4 regions of the Paenibacillus sp. sgz302115 genome follow, and region 3 is predicted to be linked to each of the others. Evidence: riboswitches for the same ligand, from Rfam matches in the RefSeq annotation. Region 3 holds a riboswitch; each other region holds the start of a gene.
The links. Region 3 has a riboswitch for thiamine pyrophosphate ahead of AC0LWN_RS32015 (ABC transporter substrate-binding protein). Riboswitches for the same ligand answer to the same signal wherever they lie in the genome.
Positions count from the first base shown of each region.

Region 1: another riboswitch for thiamine pyrophosphate. It lies ahead of AC0LWN_RS17660 (thiamine phosphate synthase); the one in region 3 lies ahead of AC0LWN_RS32015 (ABC transporter substrate-binding protein).
Region 2: another riboswitch for thiamine pyrophosphate. It lies ahead of thiC (phosphomethylpyrimidine synthase ThiC); the one in region 3 lies ahead of AC0LWN_RS32015 (ABC transporter substrate-binding protein).
Region 4: another riboswitch for thiamine pyrophosphate. It lies ahead of AC0LWN_RS00600 (ABC transporter ATP-binding protein); the one in region 3 lies ahead of AC0LWN_RS32015 (ABC transporter substrate-binding protein).

Region 1 is NZ_JBVYOK010000009.1:12,248-19,839, forward strand. It holds gene thiH (2-iminoacetate synthase ThiH) at 134-1,234, opposite strand; gene AC0LWN_RS17650 (thiazole synthase) at 1,221-2,021, opposite strand; gene thiS (sulfur carrier protein ThiS) at 2,060-2,263, opposite strand; gene AC0LWN_RS17660 (thiamine phosphate synthase) at 2,260-2,934, opposite strand; TPP riboswitch at 3,039-3,141, opposite strand; gene AC0LWN_RS17665 (SDR family oxidoreductase) at 3,297-4,163, opposite strand; gene AC0LWN_RS17670 (NUDIX hydrolase) at 4,484-4,909, shown strand; gene AC0LWN_RS17675 (hypothetical protein) at 5,173-5,598, opposite strand; gene mdh (malate dehydrogenase) at 5,719-6,660, opposite strand; gene icd (NADP-dependent isocitrate dehydrogenase) at 6,689-7,592, opposite strand, start outside.
Region 2 is NZ_JBVYOK010000036.1:22,403-29,994, reverse strand. It holds gene hisIE (bifunctional phosphoribosyl-AMP cyclohydrolase/phosphoribosyl-ATP diphosphatase HisIE) at 1-61, shown strand, start outside; gene hisJ (histidinol-phosphatase HisJ) at 76-903, shown strand; gene AC0LWN_RS31370 (ribose-phosphate diphosphokinase) at 928-1,878, shown strand; gene AC0LWN_RS31365 (tetratricopeptide repeat protein) at 2,107-3,840, shown strand; gene trxB (thioredoxin-disulfide reductase) at 3,939-4,892, shown strand; TPP riboswitch at 4,957-5,063, shown strand; gene thiC (phosphomethylpyrimidine synthase ThiC) at 5,180-6,859, shown strand; gene AC0LWN_RS31350 (DUF1858 domain-containing protein) at 7,147-7,374, shown strand; gene AC0LWN_RS31345 (DUF438 domain-containing protein) at 7,414-7,592, shown strand, end outside.
Region 3 is NZ_JBVYOK010000040.1:24,770-32,361, forward strand. It holds gene AC0LWN_RS31990 (ABC transporter ATP-binding protein) at 1-243, opposite strand, end outside; gene AC0LWN_RS31995 (sensor histidine kinase) at 303-1,730, opposite strand; gene AC0LWN_RS32000 (response regulator transcription factor) at 1,736-2,410, opposite strand; gene AC0LWN_RS32005 (hypothetical protein) at 2,580-3,020, opposite strand; gene AC0LWN_RS32010 (pyridoxamine 5'-phosphate oxidase family protein) at 3,203-3,643, opposite strand; TPP riboswitch at 3,821-3,933, shown strand; gene AC0LWN_RS32015 (ABC transporter substrate-binding protein) at 4,060-5,130, shown strand; gene AC0LWN_RS32020 (thiamine-binding protein) at 5,178-5,471, shown strand; gene AC0LWN_RS32025 (ABC transporter permease) at 5,468-6,229, shown strand; gene AC0LWN_RS32030 (ABC transporter ATP-binding protein) at 6,592-7,419, shown strand; gene AC0LWN_RS32035 (hypothetical protein) at 7,588-7,592, shown strand, end outside.
Region 4 is NZ_JBVYOK010000001.1:129,809-137,400, reverse strand. It holds gene AC0LWN_RS00610 (amino acid ABC transporter permease) at 1-663, opposite strand, end outside; gene AC0LWN_RS00605 (amino acid ABC transporter substrate-binding protein) at 719-1,561, opposite strand; TPP riboswitch at 1,697-1,800, shown strand; gene AC0LWN_RS00600 (ABC transporter ATP-binding protein) at 1,928-2,695, shown strand; gene AC0LWN_RS00595 (ABC transporter permease) at 2,676-3,452, shown strand; gene AC0LWN_RS00590 (ABC transporter substrate-binding protein) at 3,449-4,501, shown strand; gene thiM (hydroxyethylthiazole kinase) at 4,539-5,336, shown strand; gene thiD (bifunctional hydroxymethylpyrimidine kinase/phosphomethylpyrimidine kinase) at 5,364-6,182, shown strand; gene thiE (thiamine phosphate synthase) at 6,179-6,835, shown strand; gene AC0LWN_RS00570 (GNAT family N-acetyltransferase) at 6,942-7,487, opposite strand; gene AC0LWN_RS00565 (ABC transporter ATP-binding protein) at 7,589-7,592, shown strand, end outside.

The DNA.
Region 1 (7,592 bases), on a different contig from region 3:
GGCTAAAATCAGGGACTGAAGGCACATACAGCTGGATTAGGTTTCCTTTTTCCCACTTGCGGTATGAGGAAACTAGGAGCGCCCGTTTTAGGTTTACTTTTTCCACTTAAGCCTCCTTTATAATTACCAAGATCTAGTAAAAATCCCAATCCTTGAATACCGGCTGCAGACCATTTGCCTCCAGCATATCCACAATTGCAGGCACACTCCGTTCATCCGAGATTTCGAACTGCGGAGTACCGCCTTCCTGGGTATGGCCTCCTACCTCTGTAGAGACTCCCGCCGACATTTTGGTGATTCCCAAATGAATCAGATGATCACGCAAGGCAGCCGGCTCCCGGGTGGATAAGGTAAGGCCGGCACGCGGCAGAAACAGGCGGTAAGCCAGAATAATTTGCACCAGCGCACGGTCGGTTACATCACTGTCCGGGTTGAACTCGCCCAAATACGGGCGGAACCGCGGAGCGGAGAGGCCGATTTCGCATTCGGGATATTTGTTCTGCAAATAACGTGCATGCATCGCGGTCATAAAGGCTTCCTGCCGCCAGTCATACATCCCGAGGAGAGCACCGATGTTCACCGAGCGGAACCCGGCCTGGCAGCCCCGTTCAGGCGCATCCAGACGGTTGCGGTAGACCCGCTTGGGACCCTTGACATGCAGCTTGCGGTACGTCTCCTGATGATAGACCTCCTGATACAGCGTCAAGCCGTCCACTCCAGCCTCCCTAAGCTCCTTATATTCCTCCGTGGACAGCGGGTTCACCTCGATGCTGATGGAAGAGAAATATTTGCGGAGGATTTCCACGCATTCCTTCACGTAGGAGGCCGGACTTTCCCTGCGGGATTCCCCAGTAAGCAGCAGGATGTGCCGGAGACCTGTGGCGGAAATCGCCCGTCCCTCTTGCCCCACCTGCTCCGACGTCAATCTTTTTCGCGGAAAATCATATATGGAGCTAAAGCTGCAATAAGTGCAGTGATTCACGCAGAAGTCGGCGAGATACATCGGTGTGAACATCTGCATGACATGTCCAAAATGCGAACGGGTCAGCTGCTGCGCACGCTGGGCCATCTCCTCCAGACAAGTCTCCGCAGCCGGGGACAGCAGGGCTTGAAGATCCCGCTCTTCCAGATGCTCCTTGCGGATTGCCCGCCTCACATCCTCCACCTGATATGCTTTCCATAAAGCTTCGTAAGGAAGCTGCTCCAGACGGGTCAGTGTCTCATAAAAGCTCATGTTCCTCCCCCATTTCCGTAAGGCACTGCAGAAAACCCGTCAAGGGCGAAGATGCTACGGCAGTCTCTTCCACCGGCCCTAGTCCGGCCAAGTAGGCTTTGCGGCCTGCGGTTACCGCATCGCGGAACGCTTCGGCCATCAGCAGCGGATCACGGGCCGTAGCGATAGCCGTGTTAAGCAGCACAGCCGCTGCGCCAAGCTCCATCGCCTCTGCTGCTTCGGACGGCTTGCCGATTCCCGCGTCCACAATAATGGGAAGCTCCACCTCGGCAATCAGAATCCGCAGCAGCTCCTTCGTCTTCAAGCCACGGTTCGAGCCTATCGGGGAGCCAAGCGGCATGATGGCGGCGGCTCCCGCCTTCTTCATCTGAATGGCTGCTGACAGATCCGGGCTCATATACGGAAGCACTACGAAGCCGTCAGCGGCCAGAATTTCCGTAGCCCGAATCGTCTCCAGGTTATCCGGCAGCAGATACTTCTGATCGTTAATGATCTCAATCTTGACCCAATTGCCAAGGCCGGCCGCTCTAGCCAGTCTCGCAATGCGCACCGCCTCTTCAGCAGTTCTAGCCCCTGAGGTATTGGGCAGCAGCGTCATATGGGCAGGAATATGGCTGACAATATTGTCTTTGCTCTCCGGATCAACCCGGCGCAGAGCAACCGTAATCACCTGTGAGCCTGAACGTGCGATGACCTCGGGAATCAGAGTGTTCCGGCTATATTTTCCTGTACCTATGAATAAACGGCTGGATAAAGAAATGCCGCCAATAATCAATGGATCTAACATGAACCCGCCTCCTGATAAATATTTTTGTTCACAATAGCTCAGCCCCCGCCTACAAAATGCACCAGCTCTATCCGGTCGCCTTCGCTGAGCAGCGTTTCTCCGTAATTGTCTTTGGGGACAATCTCACCGTTCAGCTCCACAATTACAAGCCTTCCGTTCCACTCAGGGAGGCATAGCAGGTCGGCCAATGTCCGGCAGTCTTCTGCATACACCCCGGCTTTCCCATTAATGATCAGCTTCACGCCTGTTCACCTCCTCCGCCAAAAGAATCAGCGATATTCACAGCCGCCGCGCTGGAATTATTCTGCACCGCCGCTCTGTAAGCCTTAGCGGCAGCCACAGGATCTGCGCTGCTGCAAATGCCGGACATCACCGCAATCCCTGCGGCGCCCTGCCGCACAATCCGGCCAGCGTTGCCCGGTTCAATCCCGCCGATGGCAATCAGGGGAATGCTGCTGCCCCGCACGGCTGCTCTCAGCAGATCAAGGCCACGCTCTTGCTGTCCCCGCTTGCAAGCTGTGGCAAACACATGCCCGAACAGGCAGTAATCCGCCCCCTGTTCTCCCGCTTCTGCGGCCTCCTCCGCAGAATGCACCGACCTCCCCAGCCGCAGGCCGGGAGCAGCGGCGCGGGCAGCAGCAGGCGGCAGGCTGTGCCAGGCAAGCTGGACACCGCCCGCGCCGGCCGCAAGGGCAACATCAAGACGGTCATTAATGATCAGCTTGGCCGCTGAGATTCCCGCCCTGATCAATTGCTCCGTCAGGTTCAGCAGCTCCCGGGCGGACAAATGCTTTTCCCGCAGATGGATATAATCCACAAGTGGATGCACAGCCGCAGCAAGTGCAATCAACCGCTCCGGCCCAAGCTTCCCGTCCGAAATCAAATGAATTTCAGCCAAGCGGTTCACCTTCATTCATTGTTGTTGCTGCAACACCAAACACAAAAAAACCGCCCCCAGCAATAGGAGGCAGTCGGAAATATATACAGGAATACGGGCTGAAGGATAAGCCCCGCTGCAGTCATTCGTTCACACTTTCCTACGCTGGTATAAACCAGATCAGGTTCAAAGGGTCCGAACGGTCAGGTTCGTCTCAGCCTTGCGGCACCCCTAGTGGCAAATTCATATTCAGTTGCTGACGTGCTTCATATTAACATAGTTTTCCTCGAAAAAGCTATAGAAATGATATGAGAAGTTACCAATGAGCATGCGCAGCAAAAAGAGCGGACCGCAGAGGTACGCTCTTACACCTGATTTATAGAGCATCAATGCTCCTGTTAGCCGTTTATAATCTCGCCGCCATTGACATGAATCACCTGTCCGCTTACATAGGATGAATCCTCAGAAGCGAGATAGACATAGGCGGGTGCCAGCTCCTCCGGTTGGCCGGGGCGTTTCATCGGCTGTGTGCCGCCGAACTCGCTGACCTTCTTGGCGTCAAAGGAAGACGGGATAAGCGGAGTCCAGACTGGACCCGGCGCGACAGCGTTGACACGAATGCCCTGTTCCGCCAGATTCATCGAGAGTGACCGGGTGAAGCTGAGAATTGCGCCTTTGGTGGACGAATAGTCCAGCAGCTGCGGGCTGCCCCTATAGGCCGTGATGGAGGTCGTGTTGATGATCGTGGAGCCTTTTTTCAGATGGGGCATTGCCGCCTTGGTCAAGTAGAACATAGAGAAAATATTCGTGCGGAAGGTACGTTCAAGCTGCTCGGAAGTGATATTCTCAATCTTGTCCTGCGGATGCTGCTCGGCGGCATTGTTGATCAGGATGTCCAGCTTGCCCAGTCCGTCCACCGTCTTTTTAATCAGATCCTGGCAGAAGGCTTCCACACCGATATCACCGGCTACCAAAATACATTTGCGGCCTTCCTGCTCCACCTGGCGTTTGGTCTCTTCGGCATCCGAATGCTCATTCAGATAAGAAACAACGACATCCGCGCCTTCCTTGGCAAAATGAACAGCCACCGCGCGCCCAATGCCGCTGTCACCCCCAGTAATAAGCGCCGCCTTGCCCAGCAGCTTGCCTGCCGCCTTATAGGCTGACGTCTCGAATTCCGGCAGTGGCTTCATCTGGCTCTCAATCCCGGGCTGTTGCTTCTGCTCCTGCGGGGGTAAGGTTTGTGTGGCTTGATTGTTTGGCATGATCCTTGTCTCCTTTCGCTGTGCAACTATGGAAGTAGCATCATCGTTTTAGGATGGCTTATGGGGCTTGGATTATGCGTCGGGTGTGCTGTAAAACTTGAAGACAAAGGCGGACGCTACCGCTCCTACAGTTCCAAACTTCCCCTCCGCCACTTCTGCCTTTTGGTAGTTCTTTAGTTCAGCTTATATAGCTGAATTATCTTTACCACATACAGTCGTTTTTCGTGAAGACACCAGATATAATTTAGAGAACATTGTGTTTGTCAGGCATGGAGATTTGGACGGAACAACGAGGTTAGGTTAAGGAGGCAGGCACATTTATGACCAGAAATTCAAGGAGCATCGTCGTTGCCGTCAAAGGAGTTATTGTGCATAAAGGCAAAATTCTGCTTGTACAGCGCGCTGCGGAGGATTCTGTAGGGGCAGGGAGTTGGGAATGCCCGGGAGGGAAAATTGAATTCGGAGAAGGCCTGGAGGCCGCGCTGGTGCGGGAGATCAGGGAGGAGACCGGGCTTACGGTAGCTGTAGGAGCACTTTTATATGCATCCTCCTTTCTGAGCGATCCGGGCAGGCAGCTAGTCATCATCACCTACCTGTGCCGGTCACAAGAAGATACAGTACTGCTCTCGGAAGAGCATGCGGCTTATAAATGGAGCACCAAGCTTGAGGCTCAGACCCTGCTGCCGCCCGGCATCCTGGAGGAATTTGAGAAAAGTAATGTGTTTGCGCTGGAGGAGCTGCTGTGAGCAACAACTATACTACAAGAAGAGGGGGTCCCATGAGCCATGAAGTGGCTGCCTGGAACCCCCTCGTTTTTAGCAGGATAGGCTTGAGTACTTATGAGGACGCTTTCCCGCTATCTTCCTGAAACGTCTGTCCCAGCCTAGAATAGAGAGCGAATTTACCGCTATTTTGATGTTCACTTCATGTTCACACTCGTTCCGGCATTGACACGAAAATAGCTCTTTCCTCCCCCTCCTGACGTCAACCACTGATTGCCCGGTTCAGCTTAAATAATATGTCTGTACACCATAAAAAACATCATCACAATCAGCACGACCATCAGCAGCAGGCTCATGGTGCGCAGCTTTGCAGTGTGGGCCGTAACATCACGGTTCTCGCGCATTCCGGCTGCGGCCAGGCGCAGCGGCTTGCCCATAATCCCGCCCAGGGCGAACATTGCGAGCAGCAGTACAACCACAACAACCATCCAGGCTACGGTATAATCCCCCTTCGAGATCATATAACCGCCAGTCAGCAATTGAACAACCAGCCCGTATTGAGCGAAGCGGTTAAAGCCGCCAATTGCGCTCAGTGTTCCCTCCTTGGCTGGAGCGGACAGCTTTGCCGTGCTGCTCAGAATAAACGGCAGAACCAGATAGAAACCAAGTGCCAGTGTCCCGATCATATGTAAGAAAAAGAAAATCCGATCCATACTATACTCTCCTCACTTTTCGCTGTGATATAAGTTACATTACTATTATACCCAACCAAATAGCAGATGAAAAGAAAAGCCCTCATTTCTTAATAGCAAATGAGGGCTTCTAGCCGGAATTTAGATTGTAACTACTGCAGTAATCGCACGTATTGAATCGGCAGACTTATCCAGGGCCGCTTTCTCTTCCGGCGTCAGCTCCAGCTCATAAATCTTCCCAATGCCATCCGCACCCAGCAGCGCCGGAACTCCCATGAACAGACTATCATAGCCGTATTCCCCTTCAAGCAGGGCGATCACAGGAATAATCCGTTTCTTGTCCTTCAGTATCGCTTCTGCCATCTGCACCAGCGAAGCCGCAGGCGCATAATAGGCGCTGCCGTTGCCGAGCAGGCTGACGATTTCACCGCCGCCGACACGCGTGCGCTGCACAATCTCGGCAATCCGCTGTGCAGGAATCAGCGTCTCAATCGGAATGCCGCTGACACTGGAGTAGCGGACCAGCGGAACCATGTCATCCCCGTGGCCGCCCAGCACAAAGCCGCGCACATCCTCCACAGACACGTTAAGCTCCTGCGCGATGAAGGTACAATAACGCGCGGTATCCAGCACGCCGGATTGGCCAATGACGCGGTTCTTAGGAAAGCCCAGCGTCTTGTAGGCCACATAAGTCATAGCATCCACCGGGTTGCTCAGAATGATGACAATGGATTCGGGAGCGACCCGCTTCACATTCTCACAGACTGATTTCACGATGGAAGCATTCGTATTCACGAGATCATCGCGGCTCATGCCCGGCTTGCGGGCAACGCCCGCCGTGACAATCACAACATCGGAATCTGCCGCATCCTCATAGCTTGAGGTTCCCGTAATCTGGCTGCTGAACCTCAGCACAGGACCGGCCTCCAGCATGTCCAGCGCCTTGCCTTTGGTCGGATTCTCAAGCTGGGGAATATCCAGCAGCACCACGTCGCCGAGCTCCTTCTGTGCAATCATAAGCGCCGTGGTAGCGCCGGTAGAACCGGCGCCCACGACAGTAATTTTATTGCGTTTGATGGCCACTCGTCATCCTCCTGAAAGATTGATCGGCTTACAGATGCTTGATGATTTCGTCAGCAAACGCCGAGCATTTCAGCTCCGTTGCACCTTCCATTTGGCGGGCAAAATCATAAGTAACCGTCTTGTTATTGATCGCTGTGCTCATGCCTTTATAGATCAGGTCAGCCGCTTCCTGCCAGCCCAGATGCTCCAGCAGCATGACCCCGGACAGGATCACCGAACCCGGATTCACTACGTCCTTGTCAGCATATTTCGGCGCAGTACCATGAGTAGCTTCAAAGATAGCGTGCCCGGTAACATAGTTGATATTCGCTCCCGGAGCGATGCCGATGCCGCCAATTTGCGCAGCCAGCGCGTCGGACAAATAGTCGCCGTTCAGGTTCAGCGTAGCAATCACATCGAAATCGGTTGGACGGGTCAGTACCTGCTGCAGGGCGATGTCCGCAATCGCATCCTTGATGATGATTTTGCCGGCCGCTTCCGCTTCCTTCTGAGCCGCATTCGCCGCAGCCTCACCATCACGTTCCTTGATGGCATCATATTGATTCCAGGTGAAGACATGCTCGCCGAACTCCTGCTCAGCGACTTCATAACCCCAGTTCTTAAACGCGCCTTCTGTGAATTTCATGATGTTGCCTTTATGAACCAGCGTTACGCTCTTGCGTCCGTGCTTGATGGCATATTCAACTGCAGAGCGGACCAGACGCTTGGAGCCTTCCGAGGATACCGGCTTGATGCCGATACCGGATGTTTCCGGGAAGCGGATTTTGTTCACGCCCAGCTCTTGCTGCAGGAATTCGATCACTTTCTTCACTTCGGCAGAGCCTTCCTTATATTCGATGCCGGCATAAATATCCTCCGTATTCTCACGGAAAATAACCATGTCCACCAGCTCAGGATGCTTCACCGGCGAAGGAACGCCGTCGAAATAGCGG
Region 2 (7,592 bases), on a different contig from region 3:
CCCGCTGGATGAAATTATGGATGAGCTTAGCGCCCGCCATGAACGGCCACGCCGCGATTAGGAGGGAGCCTCAGCATGCGTATTGACTACCATACCCATCATGAACGCTGCGGCCATGCAGTAGGCAAGCTTGAAGAGTATGTGCAGCGCGGGATTGAGCTTGGCCTGCAGCAGCTTGGATTGTCGGACCACCTGCCGCTGATTCATGTGGACCCGGAGAGCTACTACCCGGAGATGGCCATGCCGCTCTCCGAGCTTCCCCGCTATGTGGAGGAATGCTTGACGCTGAAGGAGCGCTATCGCGGAAGCATTGAGCTGCGGGTGGGGCTGGAAGCGGATTATATCGAAGGCTATGAGGAGCAGATCCGCGAGCTTTTGTCACCGTATCCCTGGGACTATCTGATCGGCTCAGTTCATTTTCTGGGGGAATGGGACATTACGGACTACCGGCAGACTCATGGCTGGGAAGGCCAGGATGTGATGGAGGTCTATCGTCGTTATTATGATGCAGTACGAAAGTCGGCGTTATCGGGATTGTATGATATTATAGGACATATGGATGTTATCAAACGGTTCGGCTACGGTCCGCAGACCCCGGAAGACAGAGCCGAGGTAAGAGAGCTGGAGCTGGATGCGCTGAAGGCAATAGCAAGCAGCGGGATTGCCATGGAGCTTAATGCTTCCGGGCTGACGAAGCCCTGCGCCGAGATGTTTCCGGCGGAGCATGTGCTGCAGCAGGCGCTGGCGCTGAATATTCCGCTCACCTTGGGGTCTGACGCCCATGATCCAATGAAGCTGGGAGACGGCCTGCAGGAAGCGCGGAGCCTGCTATGGCGCACAGGCTTCCGTGAATTGGCGGTGTTTGAGGGCCGTCTTCGTACAACTGTTCCGTTTGAACTATAAATTTTGATCCTCAGGAGGGTAATAATGCATCATCATCAATTGCGTATTTTTTCCGGTTCGTCGAATCCGAAGCTGGCCGCAGATATTGCGGAGCGTCTGGGTGCCCCGCTGGGCCAGATTAAGCTGACCCGCTTCAAGAGCGGCGAGATTTATGTGCATTATGAAGAAAGCATCCGGAACTGTGACGTATTTTTGGTGCAATCCCTCGCGCATCCCATTAATGAGTTGTTCGTTGAGCTGCTGGTTATGATTGATGCCGCCAAACGCGCATCAGCAAGAACTGTAAATATTATTGTTCCTTATTACGGCTATGCCCGGCAGGAACGCAAATCCGCGCCGCGTGAGCCGATATCGGCCAAGATGGTTGCCGATGTGCTTACCACTGCAGGAGCTTCCCGCGTGATAACGATTGATCTGCACGCGGCGGCCATTCAAGGCTTTTTTAACATTCCGGTGGATCATCTGACGGCGCTGGATCTGATCAGCGGATATCTGAAGGTGAAAGGGCTGACGGATCTGGTTGTCGTTTCTCCAGATGCCGGCCGCGCCTCTATGGCCGAGAAGCTGGCCAGCCGCCTCGATTCCCCGTTCGCGATTATGATCAAGAAACGTCCGGCGCATAACGAATCGGTCATCACCCATGTGATCGGTGATGTAGAGGGGCGGACCCCTATCATCATTGAGGATCTGATTGATACGGGAACAACGATTGTAAATGTGGTCGAAGGCTTGAAGGAGCGGGGGGCTAAGAACAGCATTGTTTGCGCCACGCATGGATTATTTTCCGGGGACGCTATTGTCCGTATGGATCATCCCAATATAGATGAAGTGATTGTTACCGATTCTATCGCGCTGCCGGATGATCATTCCAGCCGCTTCACCGTATTGTCCGTAGCCCCTATGCTGGCAGAGGCCACACGTATTATCATCGAAGGCGGTTCTATAGATAAGCTGTTCAGAGACGCAGAAATTTAATTTCTGCGTCTTTTCTGTCGGAAGCCGGGTCTTTCAAGCTTTTTCCTCCCGAAGAGTTGCCTTTGATCTTGAGAATCCCCATGGAACATGTGGTATACTGTGTGAAGACAGTCGAGACCAGAAATGGAAACGAAGGGGCGTAAATAGGAGCCTGGGCAGGCCGTTTGCCGCTGCTCTCCTATTTTTCGTGAGAATTAGGAAGCTTATAAAGGGAGGTGCCTTGCTTCCATGATAGAGAGAACTTCAGAGAATGATGCGGGGAACGGAAATGTTATTCCCGTCACTCTGGATGCCAATTTTTTCTTTGAGAGAGCTGTACGGTCATTGGACCGCTTTCAATATGATAAGGCATTAAAGAATTTCCGCAAAGCTGTTGAATATGAGCCGGAGAACCCGGTGAATCATTGCAATATGGCGGGTATATTATCTGAGATGGGGAATTATGAGGCGTCCAACGACATTTTGACCCATGTGCTGGAAAAGATTGATCCTGCAATGACAGAATGCCATTTCTATATGGCTAATAACTTTGCTAATATGGAAAACTTTGAAGAGGCGGAACGCAGTCTTATGACGTATCTGGAGGAGGATGCCCGCGGGGAGTTTCTGGCTGAGTCCGAAGAGCTGATGGAGCTGCTGCAGTATGAGCTGAACCGTCCTGCGCCGCTTGTCCGTATCCGCAGCCGGGAAGGCTTAGTGGAGCACGACCGGGCCCGGAGCCTCCTGGAAGAAGGAAAGTTTCCGCAAGCGGTTAAGCTGCTTGAAGAAATTGTCGAGAACACCCCGGATTTTCTGGCGGCGCGTAACAATCTGGCTCTTGCCTATTTTTATATGGGCAGGTTTATGAAAGCCAAGGAATGCCTGGCCGAGGTGCTGGAGCAGGATCCGGGCAATCTGCATGCGCTCTGCAATATGGCAATTTTTCTGCAGTATGCAGGTGACAAGGACCAGCTCGCCGCTCTGCTGCGCATGCTTGAAGCCACAGTGCCTTTTCATCAGGAGCATGTGTTTAAAATGGCTACGACGATGGGGATTCTGGGTAAGCATAGAACAGCCTACGGTCATTTCCGCCGCCTGCTGAAGGACGAGGAGGTCGGTGGAGATGCCGGCCTGTATCATTACTGTGCGGCGGCGGCTAGCAACAGCGGCCTGTACAGTGAAGCTGTACGCTGCTGGCGTCAGGCTGCCAAGCTGGACCCGGAATCGGCTGTGCCGAAATTTTTCCTGTCACAGCTGCAGCTGGCACAGGCTGAAGGCCGGCCTATGGCTCCTGTCAGCTACAATTATCAGTTGCCTTTTCAGGAGCAGCTTAAGCAGTGGAAGGACAACACAGATAAATTCACCGAGGAAGTACGGAATAATCCGCTGCTGCGGGCTTCGTTCTTCTGGGCGCTGCGCTACGGCGACGCGAACACGAAGCTTCAAGTAACGGAGGCGCTCCGCTGGATCGAGGACGAAGAAATCTCCGGCGCTCTGCAGGGCGGGCTTGGGCAAGAGCCGCTGCAGGAGGACGCTCTCATAAACCTGCAGCGGCTGATTGGCGGCAGCCCGGACGAGAACCCGGCATCCAAGGGGGTACAGCACACTGCTGCACCAAGCCATAAAGGCCCCCCAGAGTGGAAAGAGGACTGGCAGCAGATTATTGATCATACAGTAGCCATGATGGACCGGAGATATGATGCCGTTCAGAAGAAGGCTGCCGAGCTCCTTTGGCGCCAGTTCATAGGCAGCTTGTACCCGGATGTACCTTTGTTCCGGCATGACGGAGGCTGGTGCGCGGCATTGGAGTATCTGATTGCGAAGCTGCACGGCCGTCCTGTCACCTACCGTGAAGCCGCCCAGCGTTACGGGGTTTCCGTCTCTATGGTAAGCCGCTATGCGCGGCGGATCCAAAGCGAATGCGGCATCGGGGATGATGGACCGGAGGCGGGTATTTTACCCCCTTTTACCGAAAATATCTGAGAATAGCTCCAGTTGCCCGCAGAGGGTCCACCCGCTTTGGTGGAGCCAGTAAGACCATTGCTTCTTAAATTAAATCCGCTTGTGAGGAGGCCACACTAATGTACAAAACAATTGTAATCGGAACAGGTCCTGCCGGTCTGACTGCCGCGATTTATCTGGCGCGTGCGAATCTTAACCCGCTGGTAATTGAGGGTTTGCAGCCGGGAGGACAGCTGACAACGACGACAGAGGTGGAGAACTTTCCGGGCTTTCCCGAAGGGATTATGGGTCCGGATCTGATGGACAATATGCGCAAGCAGGCGGAGCGCTTTGGTGCTGAATTTAAGAACGGCTGGGTGGAATCCGTCGATTTCTCGCAGCGTCCTTTCAAAATCACCGTGGATGGCCTGGGCGTACTGGAGGCGGAAACGGTTATTATTTCGACCGGTGCGTCGGCTAGATATCTAGGCATACCGGGGGAACAGGAGAACGTCGGACGCGGTGTCAGCACTTGTGCAACCTGTGACGGCTTCTTCTTCCGCGGCAAAAAGATTATCGTAGTCGGCGGCGGCGACTCTGCGATGGAGGAAGCCAGCTTCCTGACACGGTTCGCTTCCAGCGTAACGCTGGTCCACCGCCGTTCGGAGCTGCGCGCTTCGAAGATTATGCAGGACCGGGCGCGCGGGAACAGCAAGGTTGCCTGGGCGCTGAACCGGACCCCGCTTGAAATAACCCTCGGCGATTCCGGTGTTAAAGGACTGACGGTCCGCAACAACGAGACAGGTCTTGAGGAGCTTGTGGAAGCGGACGGCGTATTCGTCGCTATCGGACATACGCCGAATACGGCTTTCCTGGGCGGTCAGATTACAACGGACGAGAATGGATATATCGTGGTGAATCCGGGGACAACGGAAACCAATATTCCGGGCGTGTTTGCTTGCGGCGACGTGCAGGATACCCGTTACCGCCAGGCGATCTCGGCAGCGGGAACCGGCTGTATGGCTGCGATGGATGCGGAGAAGTACCTGGAAGGCACGATGGTGCATGACTGGAGCGAAACACTGGATAAATAATAGCTGGGCAACGCCGAGGTTGACAAAAAACACCATGGCAAGTAGATTGAATGTAATCAGATAAGATACCCACTAGGGGAGCCTGAATGGGCTGAGACGGGAAAATTGAATTCCCGGACCCTTGAACCTGATCTGGATCATACCAGCGTAGGAAAGTGGAGCCGGACCTTTTATTGAGCGCAGTCTTTTTTGGCTGTTCATAGATAAAGCCGCTCCAGGTGGAGCGGCTTTTTTGCTGCATTTTCTTGTCTGCAACTTGGCTCCCAGAGCCTGGAGGAGGAGAAGAGATGTCAGAAACAGTGAAGAAGGAAGAAGTAAGTCTTTTGGGGTTCCCTGCAAGCCGTAAAGTCTATGTGGAGGGCTCGCGCCCGGATATTCAAGTCCCAATGCGTGAGATCAGCCTGAGCCGAACCGAGGGTGTGGCCGGTGATGAGGATAACGCACCGCTGCGTGTCTATGACACGAGTGGGATCTATACCGATGCTGCTGTAGAAACTGATGTCCGCAGAGGACTGCCGCCGCACCGTCTATGCTGGATTGCAGAGCGCGGGGATTCGGAGGAATACGCAGGGCGAATGAAGCAGGCCGGTGATGACGGAAATACGGCAGACTTTTTGGAGGCAGAAGGCTTTTCCGGTTTGCTGCGGCGTCCCTTAAGAGCGTCTAAAGGCAGAAATGTAACCCAACTGCATTATGCGCGGAAGGGCATCATTACACCGGAAATGGAGTTCATTGCAATCCGTGAGAACACAACGCCGGAATATGTAAGGGATGAGGTGGCTGCCGGGAGGGCAATCATCCCATCGAATATTAACCACCCGGAGAGTGAACCGATGATCATCGGCCGTAATTTTCTGGTGAAGATTAACGCGAACATCGGGAATTCCGCCGTTTCTTCTTCAATTGAGGAAGAGGTAGAGAAAATGAGATGGGCCACCCGCTGGGGTGCTGATACCATTATGGATCTCTCCACTGGCAAGCAGATTCATACTACCCGTGAATGGATCATCCGCAACTCTCCTGTGCCCATTGGCACTGTGCCGATTTATCAGGCGTTGGAAAAGGTGGGCGGCATAGCCGAGGATTTGACGTGGGAACTGTACCGGGACACACTTATCGAACAGGCGGAGCAGGGTGTGGATTATTTCACCATTCATGCCGGAGTGCTGTTGCGTTATATTCCGCTTACTGCCGGGCGAATGACAGGGATTGTTTCGCGCGGGGGCTCGATTATGGCAGCATGGTGTCTTGCTCATCAGCAGGAGAATTTCCTGTATACGCATTTTGAAGAGATATGCGGGATCATGAAGACATACGACGTGGCCTTTTCCCTGGGGGACGGTCTGCGCCCCGGTTCCATTGCCGATGCCAATGACGAAGCCCAGTTCGCTGAACTGGAGACGCTTGGTGAACTGACAGCCTTGGCCTCTAAGCATGATGTTCAGGTAATGGTAGAAGGTCCGGGCCATGTGCCGATGCATAAGATCAAGGAGAACATGGATAAGCAACTGGAGCTTTGCCAGGAGGCCCCCTTTTACACGCTCGGTCCGTTGACCACAGACATTGCCCCTGGCTATGATCATATTACCTCTGCAATCGGTGCCGCGATGATCGGCTGGTTCGGAACAGCCATGCTCTGCTACGTTACGCCCAAGGAGCACTTGGGACTGCCGAACAAGAATGATGTGCGCGAGGGTGTCATTACCTACAAAATCGCAGCACATGCTGCCGACCTGGCCAAAGGGCATCCAGGGGCGCAAGAACGGGACAACGCGCTGTCCAAGGCGCGGTTCGAGTTCCGCTGGCGTGACCAGTTCCATCTGTCGCTGGACCCGGAGCGGGCACTGGAATATCACGATGAGACTCTGCCTGCGGAAGGAGCTAAACTTGCGCATTTTTGCTCCATGTGCGGTCCTAAATTCTGCAGCATGCGGATTTCGCACGGTATTCGAAATTCCATGAAATAAAGTAAAGTTTCTAATATTGCAGAGGCTGTTTCCCATTCCGTAAAAGGCTGACGGAGGCAGCTTTTTTGTAAATATAAAAAAGTATAAGTTTCACCCTATACTTTATTCTTATATTTCTCGCTGAAACGGATGCCGTCCTTATATGGACGGCGTAGCCGTTTCTACTTGGGTGCAGCTCTTTTTTTAACTTAGTGATTACAATCACAATCTGCCTATATGCCCTGTGCTAAGCTGTTGTTGAGAAAGGTTATCAATTAGTGAGATGCAAAGCTGGAGGAGGAGGGCACATGAGCAAAAAGCTGAGCCTGGAGGAGTCCATATTCGAGTTGGTGAACCGGCATCCGGAGGTCGTAGACATTATGGTGGAGCTGGGTTTCCACGATATTACGAGGCCCGGAATGCTGCAGACGGCCGGCAGGTTCATGACCTTATCCAAAGGAGTCAAATTAAAGAGAATGGATCTTGAAACCGTCCGGCTGGCTTTTGAGCGCCACGGCTTTGAGTTCCTTGAATAGAGTGCAGTTATAAATCCAAAGTTAAAAGGAGAGAGAACAATGAGCGAACTGATTAACAATCGTGAAGCGAATATTCCTGAGCAGACACGCCGCCAGACCATGCTTAAGGAGATCATTAAGGAGCTGCATGCCGGGAAAAGTGTGGAGGAGGTCAAAGCGCGCTTCGCAGAGGCTGTTGGTGACGTCACAGTAGCGGAAATTTCCGCGATGGAGCATTC
Region 3 (7,592 bases):
CCCCACCTTGCGCAGAATTTGCAGCTTATTCCGCCGAAGCTCCTGCCCAAAAATTTCAATGCTTCCCGAGGTTGGCTTAATCAGTCCCAGCAGCATGCGGATTGTCGTAGTTTTGCCTGCGCCGTTTGGCCCCAGGAAGCCGTAGATTTCCCCTTTGCTTATGTTCAGGTTCAGATGCTCCACCGCAGCCCGTCCGCGGTATTCCTTCAATAAATCCCTTGTTTCGATCACTGTTTCCTTCATTCTCTTCACCTCGGTAACCAGCATAACGTCCCGAGGTTAAAAGCACGGCGGCAGCAAGTTTAAGTTTTGTTTAAATTTTCTTGCGCCAGGCTTAGAATTACGATGCTGGTGCCTTGCCTGGTGCTGTCCACCTTCCAATCCAGCTTCATCCGCTTGAGCAGCAGATCGACGATGGACAAACCCAGACCCGCTCCTTTAGAGTCGCTGGCACTGCCAATTCCGCTGCCGTGGTCGCTGATGACAATCACCGGCTCGCCGTCCCGGACCTCCGCTGCCACGCGGACATAGAGGCCGCTCCGTGCGTGGCGGACAATATTTTGAAACAGATTATCCAGAATGCGGCGGAACCAGCTCTCATCCACTATCCAATAGAGCGGTTCACCTTCCAGGTCAATTTCAATCTGAAAGCCTTCCTTCTCCCACAGCGGATACCAGGCCGCAGCACTCTCCCGCAGCATTCTCAGCACATCCTTGCGCTCGAGATTCAGCTTCATTCGTCCGCTGCTTAGCAGGTTGTAGGACAGCAGATTTTCGATCAGCCCGCCAAGACTCTCGATCCGTTCATCCATCAGCTTCAGCGATTCCTGTCCCCGGGGCGTCAGCGTTTCCTTGCCCAGCACATGAAGATGGCTGCGGATCACGGTAAGGGGAGTGCGCAGATCATGCGACAAATCGGATACGAGACGCTTGCGCAGCCCTTCCTCTTCCGCCTCTCGTGCACGGCTGGCGGCAAGCTCGGTGACCATCGTATTAAAGGCCTCCTCCAGACGGCCAATCTCATCAGGCTTCCCCAGAGCAATGGACTCAGGCAATCCCGCTTCTCCCGTGAAGGCCATAGCCGTCTCCAGACGCAGCAGCCTTTTGCGGATTTGGACAAAGAACAGCAACGATACAATGATGAAGCCAATAAAAAATGTAGCCATAACTACCGTGTACCATGAATCAAGCCCTGCAAAAGAGGTCTGCTCCTTGATGACGGCAGGAATTTGCATCACCATGTAGCCTTCTCCGGCTTCCGCACGGTCTCCCACAAAAGCGACAATGGCGAGCGGCTGCAGATCCTGGCTCTTTTTCATGAAGGAAATCGCCTCTGCAGCGGTCCACTGTGAAGGGATGGAGTACCGTTCATTTTGTTTCCAAAGCTTCGGCTCAGCAGAATCCAGCGACAGCCGGGTACGCCCATCTCCATCTACCCAGAACATCGAAGCCAGGTTGTAGGTTACCTTTAACTCTCGCAGCCGCGCGTTAATCACCTCAGCAGGCTCGCCAAGAAGTCCCGCCGCTTCCTTATGCCAAATATTTTCCAGCACTAAAATGTCTTCATACGGGGCATATTCCTCCGGAGGTTTCTCCCCGGCCATGTTATTGAAGAAGCCATACAATCCTATGGTCAACGGAAGTACAATGGGAATAAACAGCAGCGCAGCCATGATGATCAGCAGGTAACGTGAGAGGAGCGAGCTGTGGAGCTTGCGAAAACGGCCCATTCCCCTCATGCTCTTACCCTGTAGCCGATCCCCCGGACCGTCTCAATGATCTCCGGCGCGGCCGGATCAAGCTCCAGCTTCTCGCGCAGGTAACGGATATGCACCATGAGCGTCTTATCACCCTCTATATAACTTTCTCCCCAGACGGCCTCGTAGATCTGCTCCTTCGTCAAAATCTGGCCGAGATGGCGCAGCAAATAGGAGAAAATTTGAAACTGCTTGCCGGTCAGCAAAATTTCCTTGCCGGTGGCTGCCTCTATAATCCGGTTGTCTCCTTCGTATACCATGAGGTGCTTCAGCGCCAGCGGCACAGTCGTGGCTGCTCCCGTCCGTCTTAACAACACCTCAATCCGCGCGGCCAGCTCATCGGGGTGAAACGGCTTCGTTAAATAATCATCGGCGAACTCCAGGCCCTGAAGCTTATCATCAATTGAGGTCCGGGCGGAGAGCATCAGAATGGGGAGATTCGGATAGGTCCGCTTTAGCCGCTGCCCGACGGTGAAGCCATCCAGACCCGGCAGCATCACATCAAGAATCGCAAGCTGGCAGCCCGCCGCAGCTTCTACCGCCCCCTCTCCGCTCTCCAGCCAGCGGACGGCATATTCCCGCTCACGCAGATCCGCAGAGACAGCGCTGCCAATCTCCCGGTCGTCTTCAACATACAGCAATGTAACGCTCATCAGCCTCAATCCTTTCTGTGCAAAAGTATAGCATGATTTCCCATAATTACGGATAAGACAAGCTGCCTCATTATAAAATTGCAAAAAACCAGCAAAGCTCCAGATTACTTGGAGACTTGCTGGTTTCTGTTTTCGTTCTGTTGGGCTACATACAATGGTTCAAGATTACTTAAAATGATCTTGCTGAAAAGCTGTATGAATAATCCCAACCACCATCACCATCATTAGAAACGATTTTTGCCTTGTACTCCCCTTCCTTTAGAGAGTTATTATCCTTATTAAGTTCTATTAGTACCTGATAATCTGGCCTGGACGTGGTATCCCCAGACGCAATTTGGTTGCCCTTCGGATCATAAATAACAAGCTTCATCCCTTTTTGATTATCGTCCCCCAACCAGAAACGAAGATTAGATCCATCACTGTATGAATAATCAAAATAAATGCTGATTTCTCCATTCTTCGGAAGAATGCCACCCTGATTCTTGGTATCCATAGGGCTAATAATTCCACTTTGGGGAGCGTTTACATTTTGAGCTTGAGCAAATGCAGCACTTGTTGGCACTGCGAGTAAAGCCAGAGCCGTTGAAAGAATTAAGATTGTCTTTTTCATTCTACTACTCTCCTTTTTGTTTTTAGTATAAAAAACCATAAAAATACAACAACATAAACATTATACTAAATAATCCCATTATTTTCAATAATATTGGATAAAATTGACTCAGGTTCATTTCAACGAGAAAAAGACCATCTCAAACCCTAAGGTTCAAGATGGCCCTGTTCCGCCTTCAATGCTTATTTTCCGGAGAGTGCCGCCGAGCGCTGCCAAACCCCGCTTTCCTTGTTTTTGCCCAGATACTCTATCCGTGTCGGCGTAAGCTCAAGAATCACATAATCGGGATCATCCGGCCCTTTGAACCACTTTTCCAGCTCTTTATTCCATACTTTAGAACGCAGGCCTTCATCCTTGGTAACGTCAGCCGTGGCCTCAATCTCCAGCACATCCTTGCCGCCGCCCTGCTCATATCCAAGCAGCAGAAAAGCATGCGGGTTATCCTTCAGCTCCTCTACCTTATGCGTCTTGCGGCTCGTTGCCAAGTAGATCTGAAGCCCCTCGTGAAAAACCGCCATATAGCGCACCTTAGGTTTGTTGCCGGCTTCTATCGTTCCGAAGGAACCGAACTTATTGTCATCCAGCGCTTTGATGATTGCCTGCTCCAGCTCTCTGTTGTCCATTGACGAAAAAGCTCCTTTCTAATACCGGTTTGATTTTTCGCTAAAATTTGCGTCAGGTTAGTGTACCCTTTCTGAAGGTATTGAATTCCGGTCCCTGCCATTTGGAGGTCCGCTACTGGACAATTCTGAAGGAGACAGTCTATAATACACCGTAAGAACACAGCAATGCCCATAACTTCATAGTACCAGGGGTGCTGGAATTGGCCGGCTGAGATTGTATCCCTCAAAGATACTGACCCTTATACCTGATCTGGATAATGCCAGCGTAGGAATCGTCACCTGCTTACTGCCGCTCGCGGCCTATAGCGAACCCACCTTACGTTACATTGGCGTCCCGGTCTCCGGGGCGCTTTTTTGGTATGAACATCATCAGAAATTGGAAGACTGAGGCTAGCTGGAAGGAGAGAAGAGAAGAAATGGGAGTCAAAAAAGCACTAATGCTCTGCATCAGCTGCATGCTGGTCATCGTCATGGCCGGCTGCGGCAGCAACAACGGTAATGCCGGCGGCAACGCCGCTCCTTCGTCCGGGAACGGAACCGCCGCCCCTGAAGCAACGGCTGCAGGCACGGAAGCCCCCAAGGAGCTGACCAAAATCAAGGTCGCGCTCGACTGGACGCCGAATACGAACCATACCGGCCTCTATGCGGCTAAAGAGCTGGGATATTACAAGGAAGAAGGCCTGGACGTAGAAATTGTGCAGCCAGGATCGGCGGGAGCCGATACGATGGTGACATCAGGCGAAGCCGCTTTTGGCATCAGTGCCCAGGAGGCGCTCACGCTGGCCCGTCTGCAGGGTGTGCCGCTTGTATCTATCGCCGCAATCATTCAGCATAATACCTCAGGCTTTGCCGCGCCGAAGGACCGCAATATCAAGACGCCGAAGGATTTCGAAGGCAAAACCTACGGCGGCTGGGGCTCACCTGCTGAAGAAGCGGCAATGAAGGCGATTATGGACCCCGAAGGCGGAGATGTCAAAAAGGTGAAGCTGGTCAATATCGGCGAAGCCGACTTCTTCACTGCCGTGAAGCGGGACATTGATTTCGCCTGGATTTTCTACGCATGGACCGGCATTGAAGCCGAGCTGCGCGGGGAACCGCTGGATATGCTGTATTTGAAGGATTACGCACCACAACTGGATTACTACACCCCGGTACTTACCACAAGCGAGAAGGAAATTGCCGAGCACCCCGAAGTGGTGAAGGCTTTCCTTGCGGCTACGTCGAAAGGATATCAATACGCGATTGACAAGCCGGAGGAGGCTGCCGCTATTTTGTCCAAAGCCGTGCCTGATCTTGATCCCAAGCTGGTTCTGGCCAGCCAGAAATGGCTCAGTCCGAAATACAAGGACGATGCCGCCCGTTGGGGCGAGCAGAAAACCGAAATCTGGCAGAATTATGCCGACTGGATGTACGGACTGAAGCTGCTGGATAAGCCGCTGGACGCCGCTTCTGCGTTCACGAATGATTTTTTACCGGAAGGCAAGTAGGCTATAACCCTATAATATAATTCCAAAATCGAAAGGATCTGATCCGCATGGCAAACACACTGCTCAGCATTCAAGTCATTCCCAAAACTCCGAACAACGAGGACTCTATCCCTTATGTGGACAAGGCCATTGAAGTTATTCAGCAATCCGGCGTCAAACACCAGGTGAACCCGCTTGAGACAACAATGGAGGGTGAACTGGAAGAGCTGCTTGAAGTGGTCCGCCAAATGCACCACGCACTCATTGAATCCGGCAGCCCCAGCGTCATCTCACAGATCAAGATCGCCCATAATCCCAGCGGAATCAGCATGGACAAGCTGACGGAAAAATACCGGCCGTGAGAGCCTATTGGAAGCAGATCTGGCCGCCCCTTGTGGCGGTCATCTTGTTTTTGGGGGCTTGGCAATTGGCGGTTTCGGTGCTGCATGTTCCTTCCTGGATGCTGCCGAGTCCCGGTGACATCGCCCGCGAATCCCGGGGCAACGCCTCCGGTATCTGGGCACATACGGCTGCTACGCTTCGGCTGACCTTGATCGGATTTCCGATTGGTACAGGCGTAGGTTTGATTATAGCTCTGCTGCTGCATCTGGTGCCTTGGCTGAAGCGGGCGCTGTATCCTCTGCTGATTCTCAGCCAGAACGTCCCTTCCATTGCGCTTGGACCGCTGCTGATTATCTGGTTCGGCTTCGGATTACTGCCCAAAATTGTCCTGATTACCCTCGTCTGCTTTTTCCCGGTAGCCGTCGCCGCAATGGGCGGGCTGACACAGAGCGACCGGATCATGATGAACTATATGAAAATGGCCGGGGCCAGCAAGTGGCAGATTTTCGCCAAGCTTGAGTTTCCCGGTTCTCTGCCTTCCCTGTTCTCCGGCCTGAAAATCTCCGCAACTTACGCGGTAATGGGCGCAGTGGTCGCCGAATGGATTGGCGCTGACAAAGGGATCGGCTATTACATGCTGCTACAGAAGGCCTCCTACCGGACAGACCGGATGTTCGTTGCCATCGCTATTATTGTGCTGTTGAGTCTGGTGCTGTTCGCCATTATCGCGCTGCTGGAGAAATGGCTGGTGCGCTGGAAGCCGCGGAAGAACTTATAATTTAACTAATTACTGAATGAGTCGCTAAATGACTGAACAAACGCCGCTATTGTGATAGCAGCTTAAGAGCTGAGGGCGTATGAGAAAGGAGGATGCTACGGATGCCTCATATCACGGATTCTAACCGAACAGGTTCGGGAAAAGGCTCAGGGCTTGAAGCTCCGACTTCCGGGGAGCAAGCGGCTAGAGCTGGGGATCAGACTCCAAGCGCCCGCATTGCGGGAGGGATGGCTGCGGGCGCTCAGATCACTGGCAGTCACGCTGGGGAAGGGCTGGCTGCGGGTGCTCAGACTACTGGCAGTTACGCGGAGGAAGACCTGGCTGCGGGCACTCAGACTACTGCTAGTTACGCGGTGGAAGACCTGGCTGCGGGTGCCAGAACTGCCGGGAAGCCCGCAGGGGAAGACCAAAGTGCGCCGCCAGCACTCGAAGTTAGCGGGGTCTCCAAAACCTTCTCCCACCGCCGCCGCGAGACACGTGTGCTGGATAATGTATCCTTGACGGTTGCGCCGCAGGAATTTGTCTCCATTGTCGGGCCTTCCGGCTGCGGCAAAAGCACACTGTTCCATATTATCGGCGGCCTGGAGCTGCCCGATGCCGGAACAGTTAGCATGAACGGCAAGCCGGTAACCGGCAAGCGCGGCGAGATCAGCTATATGCCGCAGCAGCCCGCGCTTTTCCCGTGGCGGACGATTGAGGACAACGTCCTGCTCGCAGGCGAGCTGAAAGGCGCGCCGCGAGCCGAGGCGCGGGAGGCCGCCCGCCAATGGCTGGCCAGGGTCGGCCTAAGCGGGTTCGAGCGGGCTTACCCGCATATGCTGTCAGGCGGCATGCAGCAGCGGGCCGCCTTCCTGCGGGCGCTGCTCGCGCCGCAGGAGCTGATGCTGCTGGATGAGCCGTTCAGCGCGCTGGATGCGCTGACGCGCAGCGAAATGCAGCGCTGGCTGCTGGAGCTGTGGGAGGAGAACCGCCGTTCCGTGCTGTTCATTACCCACAGCATCGAGGAGGCGCTGCTCCTCTCCAGCCGCATTTACGTCTTCTCCGGACGTCCAGGCTCCGTCCTGCACACCGTCGATGTCCCTTTCCCGCGTCCGCGCCGCGAGGAAATCACCGACTCGCCCGAGTTCCTGCAGCTCAAGCGCCAGCTCTCGCAGTGGATGCGCGAGGAGCAGGCGAAAGCTGCGAAGTAATCTTACAGGGTCAGCCTGCGGCTGACCCTGTTTGAAGTGCAGCCAGCTTCAATGAATAAGCCCGGCCCCCCAATTAATCAGGGTGGCCGGGCTTATTTTGTGCGTTACGCAGGAGGAAAGGATTAGTAGGAATAATCCCCGACTATTCTGCACAGAAACGATCCCGGGATGGC
Region 4 (7,592 bases), on a different contig from region 3:
TGCCGAGTAGCGGTCAAGCCGTTTCTCCAGGTAGCTTTGCAGCACCGACAGTACGGAACAGAACAGCAGATAGAACAACGCAGCCTCGGTGTATAGGAGCATCGGCTCATAAGTGGTCGCTGTTATTTGCTGTGCGGTTTTGAAAATTTCCACGTAAGTAATCGTGGCGGCAAGCGAGGTATCCTTGACCAGACTGATAAAGGAATTGGATAAAGGCGGAACCGAAACACGCGCTGCCTGCGGCAGAATGATCCGCCGAAGCGCTTGCCTGCGGGTCATTCCGACTGAAAATGCCGCTTCCCACTGACCTTCAGGAATGGATAGCACCGCAGCCCGCACAATCTCGGAGGAATAAGCACCTACACTGAGTGTGAAGCCAATCGTAGCGGCAGTAAACGGATCGAGGATGATCCCCATAGCCGGCAATCCATAGAAAATGATGAATAGCTGAACCAGCAGCGGTGTTCCGCGGATGATCCAAACATAGAATCGCGCAATCAGCTTCGGTAGCGTCCACGGCGAAAGCCGGATGAGTGCGGTACACACGGCAAGCAGCAATCCCAGTATGAAGGAGACCACAGCCAGCGGAATGGTAAAAGCCACCCCGGCTTTCAGCAGGGGCAACAAGGAATCAAGGAAAATTTGTATTTTGCGGTCATCCACGGATCAGACCTCCTTCTCAGGGGTTCAGGAACCAACACTCCGAACACACCGGTTATTATTTGGATACATCAGCACCGAAATATTTCTCGGAAATTTTCAGGTACGTTCCATCACTTTTCATGGCTGACAGCGCTTCGTTCACCGCCTTCACCAGCTCCTCATTGCCTTTCAGGAAGGTAGCCGCACTATGTGAGCCTGCAGCGATTTCATCGACAACTTTAATTTTCACATCCGGTCTCTGCTTTTTCAGATCCAGATAGGACAGACCATCGTTCACAGTTGCATCAATCCGGCCCGAGGTCAGCAGGTCAATAGCTTGGTTGAAGCCCTCAATGGCGACAATCTCAGCACCGTTCTCACGGGCGATAGCGGATAGATTGCTGGTTAGTGACTGGCCGGCTTTTTTGCCTTTCAGGTCTGCAAAGGTTTTGATGTCTTCATTCTTGTCACTTACGATCAGCACTGCCTTGGAGACAATGTATGGATCGGAAAAAGCATATTTCACCTTGCGTTCATCCGTAATCGACACTTCATTAAAGATCACATCAAACCGTTTGGCATCCATGCCGGCAAAAAGTCCATCCCACTGCGTCTCAAAAAACTCCGGCTGAACCCCTATCCGTTTGGCTACCTCCTCGGCGATTTCCACGTCAAATCCCGTCAGCTTGCCGGTGGCATCATGGAAGGTGAAGGGTGCATACGTGCCTTCGGTTCCGATGCGCAGCTTGCCGCTCGCTTTTATGGCCTCCAGGCTGTTCTGCGCTGCCGGGGCAGCTGTTGCTACACCTTCGCTTGGAGATGCAGACTGCACCGCCGCATTGTTGCCGCTATTTTTGCCGCAGGCCGCCGCCAGTATCACCGAAAGCAGCAGCAGGATGGTCAGGCTTATTTTTTTCATGATCTATGTCCCCTCTCATCTGAAAAATCTTCGGGATTAGCATCCCCAAAAACAACCCGCTCACTCTGCTCCTCCGTTGACATCAAGCCTGAATATGATATATTAATTAGCAATTGTGAATTCAATATCGACCTGTTATTTCACTAGGGGAGTCTGCCGACTGAGACGAAGCCTTAAGCTTCGGACCCTTGGAACCTGATCTGGATCATACCAGCGGAGGGAAGTGGAACAGAATTGCTCAGCGGTACCGCTTCATGCTGTCTGCCTGAACCTTTCAGACCCATTTGTCTCCTCCAGAGACGGATGGGTCTTTATTGTGTCCATTAAGTATCGCTACATACAAAGGAGGCTTGCTTACATACGAATATGATCTCTATTACTAACCTGTCCTATTCTTTTGATGCATCATTCGGAGCACCGGTATTCTCCGGGCTATCCATGAACGTCAACCAGGGCGAATTCATCTCCATTGTCGGGGCCAGCGGCTGCGGCAAAAGCACGCTCTTCAAGATTATTGCCGGACTTCTGCCCCACTCCGGCGGTGAGATCAGAATTCACGGGCACCCCTCTCAAGATCCTTCCTCACGCTTAGGACAGGTTGCCTATATGCCGCAGCAGGACCTGCTGCTGCCCTGGCGGACTGTGCTGGACAACTGCCTGCTGCCTTGGGAGCTGAAGCAGATTGGCAGCAAGGCCGAGGCCGCTGTGCAGATCCGCGAAATGCTGTCCCTCTTCGGCCTGGCGGGAACGGAGACAGCCTATCCCGCAGAACTGTCCGGCGGGATGCGGCAAAGGGTTGCCCTGCTGCGCACTCTTGCCGCCGGGAATGAGCTGATGCTGCTGGATGAGCCGTTCGGGGCGCTGGATGCGATTACGAAACGCGAGCTGCACCGCTGGCTGCTCTCGCTGTGGAGCGGTCTTGAGAAGACGGTGCTGTTCATCACCCATGATCTGGAGGAGGCCTTGCTGCTCAGCGACCGGATCTATCTGATGTCCGGCGGCGCAGACGGCGGCTTGCAGGAGCTGTCTGTAGAGCTGCCGCGCCCACGACATTACAAAATGAACTATGAACCGCAGTTTGTCGCCCTGCGGGAGGATTTGGAGCGGAGGCTATATGAGAGCCGCATTTTGTAGAAAAGCACTTAGGAATTACGGGCCTTTTGCTATGCTGGCAGTGCTTACTCTTATCGTCTGGGAGATCGTATCGCGCCTGGGGCTGATCCCCTCGTTCATCCTCCCTGCTCCTTCCGCAATCTTCATGGCGCTTGTCCGGCAAAGAGGGCTGCTGTTCGGAGTGCATTTGCCCGCGACACTGGAGGAGGTACTGCTTGGGTTTGGCCTGTCAGTGTTCTGTGGCTTGCTGCTTGGGACCGGAATGCACATGTTCACTCCGCTGGAAAAGGCGCTGTATCCCCTGCTCGTTATCAGCCAGACGGTTCCGCTGATTGCACTGTCGCCCATTTTTATTATGTGGTTCGGCTATACGCTGTGGAGCAAGGTTGCGGTGGTGTTCCTGACGGCCTTTTTCCCGGTGGTGGTGGGGACCTATGACGGTCTGCATAAAAGCGGGGCGATATACCGGGAGCTGCTGCTGACCCTTGGCGCGAACCGCTGGCAGATCCTGCGGAAGACGCAGATTCCGCCGGCGCTGCCTTCTTTTTTCTCTGGACTCAAGCTCTCCATTGTCTACTGTGTGATAGGGGCAACCATCGGCGAATGGCTGGGCGGCAGCAAGGGACTCGGTTATTTCAGCCGCCGGATGGCCGGAAATCTGCAAAGCGCAGAAATGTTCGCCGCCGTTGTCCTGCTGTCCGCGCTTGGTGTCGCTTTGTTTCTAAGCATAACCTTGCTTGAAAGGATCATTTTGAAGAAAAGAGGTATTTATCGGTGAAAATCATCCGCTACGTAAATTCTGTAAGGAAAAGGAAGCTGTCCATAGCTCCCCTCTTATTGCTGCTGTGTCTTGGAGTTGCTGCCAGCGGCTGTGGACCATCCAACAATGCTGCCCCTTCCAGTTCTGCTCCGGCCAAAGAAGGCGCGCCGCGCCACAAGCTCACCATAATGCTTGACTGGTATCCGAACGCTGTCCACTCCTTCCTCTACGCCGCACAGCAAAATGGCTATTTCGCCGAAGAAGGTCTGGACGTGGATATCCAGATGCCTGCTGACAGCAATGACGCTCTGAAGCTGGTGGCCGGAGGGAAAGTTGATCTGGCACTGAGCTACCAGCCGCAGGTGCTGATGGCCCGGGGAGAGCAGATTCCGGTCAAATCTGTTGCAGCCATCGTAAGGCATCCGCTGAATCACCTTATGGTTCCGGCTGACAGCGGCATCAAGAGTCCCAAAGATCTGGCGGGCAAAGCTGCCGGTTATTCCTCCGTCCCGCTCTATGAAGCGATGCTGAAAACTATGGTCAAGACCGATGGAGGCAATCCTGGCGCCGTCAATCTGATTGACGTGGGCTTTGACCTGATTCCCGCCATTTCCACCGGACGGGTGGACGGGATTATCGGCGGTTTCATTAACCATGAGCAGCTCATCCTGGAGAAGGAAGGCCATCCCGTAACCTCACTTGATCCGACGGATTACGGCGTACCCGACTATTATGAGCTGGTTCTTGTCGCCAGCGAGCAGGCTCTGCAGAACTCAAAGGCCGAGATCCAGAAGTTCATTAATGCGGTACGCAAGGGACAGAAGTTTGTGGAGGAGCAGCCGCAGCAGGCGCTGGACCTCCTGATCGCGCATGAGGATGCCACAGCTCCGCTCGACAAGGACATTGAAACTAAAAGTCTGCAAATTCTGCTGCCGCTGATGGATGCGGGCGATCAGCCGTTTGGCTATCAGGACCCTGCGTCCTGGGACAAGGTGCAGAAGTGGCTAAGTGACAACGGGCTGCTGAGCGGAGAGGTTAACAGCCAGGAGGCTTTTATTAATTTGTAGGGTATAGTGCTAAACCAAATTTTAGGAGTGATAAATAATGTCATTTTTATCCAAAGTACGGGAAAGCAATCCGCTGGTGCATAACATTACGAATATCGTGGTCGCGAACTTCAGCGCGAACGGGCTATTGGCCTTGGGCGCTTCGCCTTTTATGGCCGATGCACATGAAGAAGTAGCAGACATAGCGGCTATGTCGGGGGCTGTTGTGCTCAACATCGGTACACTGAACGACTATGCCATCAGTTCTATGCTCCTGGCCGGACAAGCCGCTAACCGCCATCAGGTGCCGGTGGTACTTGATCCGGTGGGTGCCGGAGCCACAGCTTACCGTACAGAGGTTACGCAAAGGCTGGTGAACGGTATGCAGATTACCGCGCTGCGCGGCAACGTTGCCGAGGTGGCCCATGTGGTCGGGGAAAGCTGGAGCATTAAAGGCGTGGATGCCGGAGCTGGAGACGGCGATGTGGTGGCACTCGCGGTAAAAGCTGCCCGGAAGCTGAATTGTGTCGTGATCATCACCGGCAAAGAGGATGTCATCACGGATGGCAGCAGCACCTATATAGTCAGCAACGGCCATCCCATTCTGACCAAGGTTACCGGTACAGGCTGCCTGCTCAGTGCGGTTGTGGGCGCTTTTCTGGCGGCCAGCGGCGGAGCCTTGCTGGAGGCGGCGGCGGAAGCTCTCTCCTTCTACGGCGTTGCGGCTGAGATTGCCGCCGAGCGGACGAACGGGCAGGGTCCGGGCAGCTTCCAGCCCGAATTCTTAAATCAACTGGCGCTTGTTACTCCGGAAGTATACTCCGAACGCTCCCGTGTGCAGCGGCTTGAACAATAACGGCAGGCTATCAAAGGAGAATTTATGATGTCAAAAGTATTCAAGGCATTAACTGTCGCCGGTTCCGACAGCGGCGGCGGTGCTGGCATTCAAGCCGATCTCAAAACCTTTCAGGAGCTTGGAGTATACGGCATGTCCGCACTTACGGCGGTAACAGCGCAGAACACGCTAGGTGTACAAGGCGTGTACCCTCTTGAAGTGGAGGCTGTTGCTGCACAGCTTGATTCGGTTGGAAGCGATCTGGCGCCGGATGCGGTCAAAACCGGAATGCTGTTTAGCACCAGGTTAATTCGCGTGGTGGCCGACAAGGTCCGTCAATACGGCTGGACCAGGCTTGTTGTCGATCCGGTGATGATTGCCAAGGGCGGCTCCCCCCTGCTCCAGCAGGAAGCCGTACATGCGCTGATTACCACGCTGCTGCCGCTAGCCTTAGTCATCACGCCGAATATTCCTGAAGCGGAAGTTCTCACCGGGATGACAATCACCTCTATGGCCGATCGTGAAGCGGCCGCCAAGCTCATTCATGCGATGGGACCGCAATACGTGGTGCTCAAAGGCGGTCACGATGAAGAAACAGCCCTGGTGACGGACCTGCTCTATGACGGGCAGGAATTCGCCTATATGGAGAGCCCGCGCATTCATACCCGGCATACGCATGGAACGGGCTGCACCTATTCGGCAGCGGTTGCTGCCGCATTCGCTAAGGGTCAGGGGATCGTGGAGGCGACCCGCACAGCTAAAGCTTTTATCCAGGCGGCGATCGAAGACAGCTTGAACCTTGGAGCGGGACATGGGCCAACGAATCATTTTGCTTATCAGAACAGACTCCGGGGGGTGCGGCAATGAACCGGATCAACAGTGAACATATGCGGGGAATGCTGAAGCTGTATTTCATTATGGGCAGTGTAAATTGCCGGAGATCACCACTCGATACTCTTGCGGCGGCCATTGAAGGCGGAATAACCATGTTCCAGTTTCGCGAAAAGGGCCAAGGCGCGCTGACCGGACAGGCATACTTCGAGCTGGCGAAGCAGCTTCAGATGAGCTGCCGGGAGCACCGTGTCCCTTTTATCGTGAACGATGATATCGAGCTGGCAGTTGCCCTTGATGCGGACGGCGTACATGTCGGCCAGAGCGATGCGCCGGCCCGCTCGATCCGCCAGCGTCTCGGAGCGCACAAAATCGTCGGCGTCTCTGCCCATACCCTGGACGAAGCGCGGCAGGCAATCGCTGACGGAGCGGACTACCTGGGAGTCGGCCCGGTCTATCCGACCAGCTCCAAGGATGACGCCGAACCCGTTCAGGGAACTGCTGTAATTGAGGAGCTTCGGCAGAGCGGGCTCACTATTCCCCTCGTTGGCATCGGCGGGATAACGGCAGCGAATACCCCCCCGGTGATCAAGGCTGGCGCAGATGGTGTTTCCGTGATCTCAGCAATTGCCGGTGCGGAGGATATCAGCAGGGCAACGCGGGAATTCCTGCGGGCGATTCAGCCGTAGCAGATTTAGCATCAGCCTGCGGGTCCACCGCTTGGCCCGGATTAAACAAAAAGCACAGCAGCCTGAAATGCGGCGCTGTGCTTTTTGTTTTCTTTTAAATTAGGCGCTAGTCCCTCCATCTTCCCATCACAACCGTGTTGTAGTAGTTGCCGTCAGACAGAAGCTTGTCTTTTTGCAGCACGCCTTCAACTTCGAATCCCAGCTTGCGGTAGAGGTTAATGGCGCTGCTGTTGGTCTCCAGAACATACAAGGACATTTTGCGGATGCCGCTGGATTCGGCCCAGGCAATCGAGGTTTGCAAAAGGTTATTCCCGATGCCGTATCCCCAATATTCCTGCAGCACTCCTATTCCAAACTCCACTTTATGTGCTAGCCGTTGTAAACTATTGCCTTCACATCTGGAGAATCCAGCGATTCTGTCATTCACAACCGCCACCAGAAAGAGATTCCTGTCATTTGCGGTATCCCTTTGAATAAGCTGATCAAAACCGGCTGCATCAATGTAAGCCTCACCGCGTACACGGTCCAGGTTCTCTGTCTCTCCATCAATCTGCAACCGGACCTCTGAAAGCTCCAGCGCATCTGCAGGCACGGCGGATCTTATGGTGTAGCTCAATCCGTTTCGGGTGAATTGCTGTGGCTCAATTTTCATGCTGTACCCCCCTTCCCATTCAATTAGTTAATTTACATCAGCCTGATATTGGCGTATTATCCAGAAGGAAGTAACTAATATTCAGAAGCTGGTGATCTATAGTGT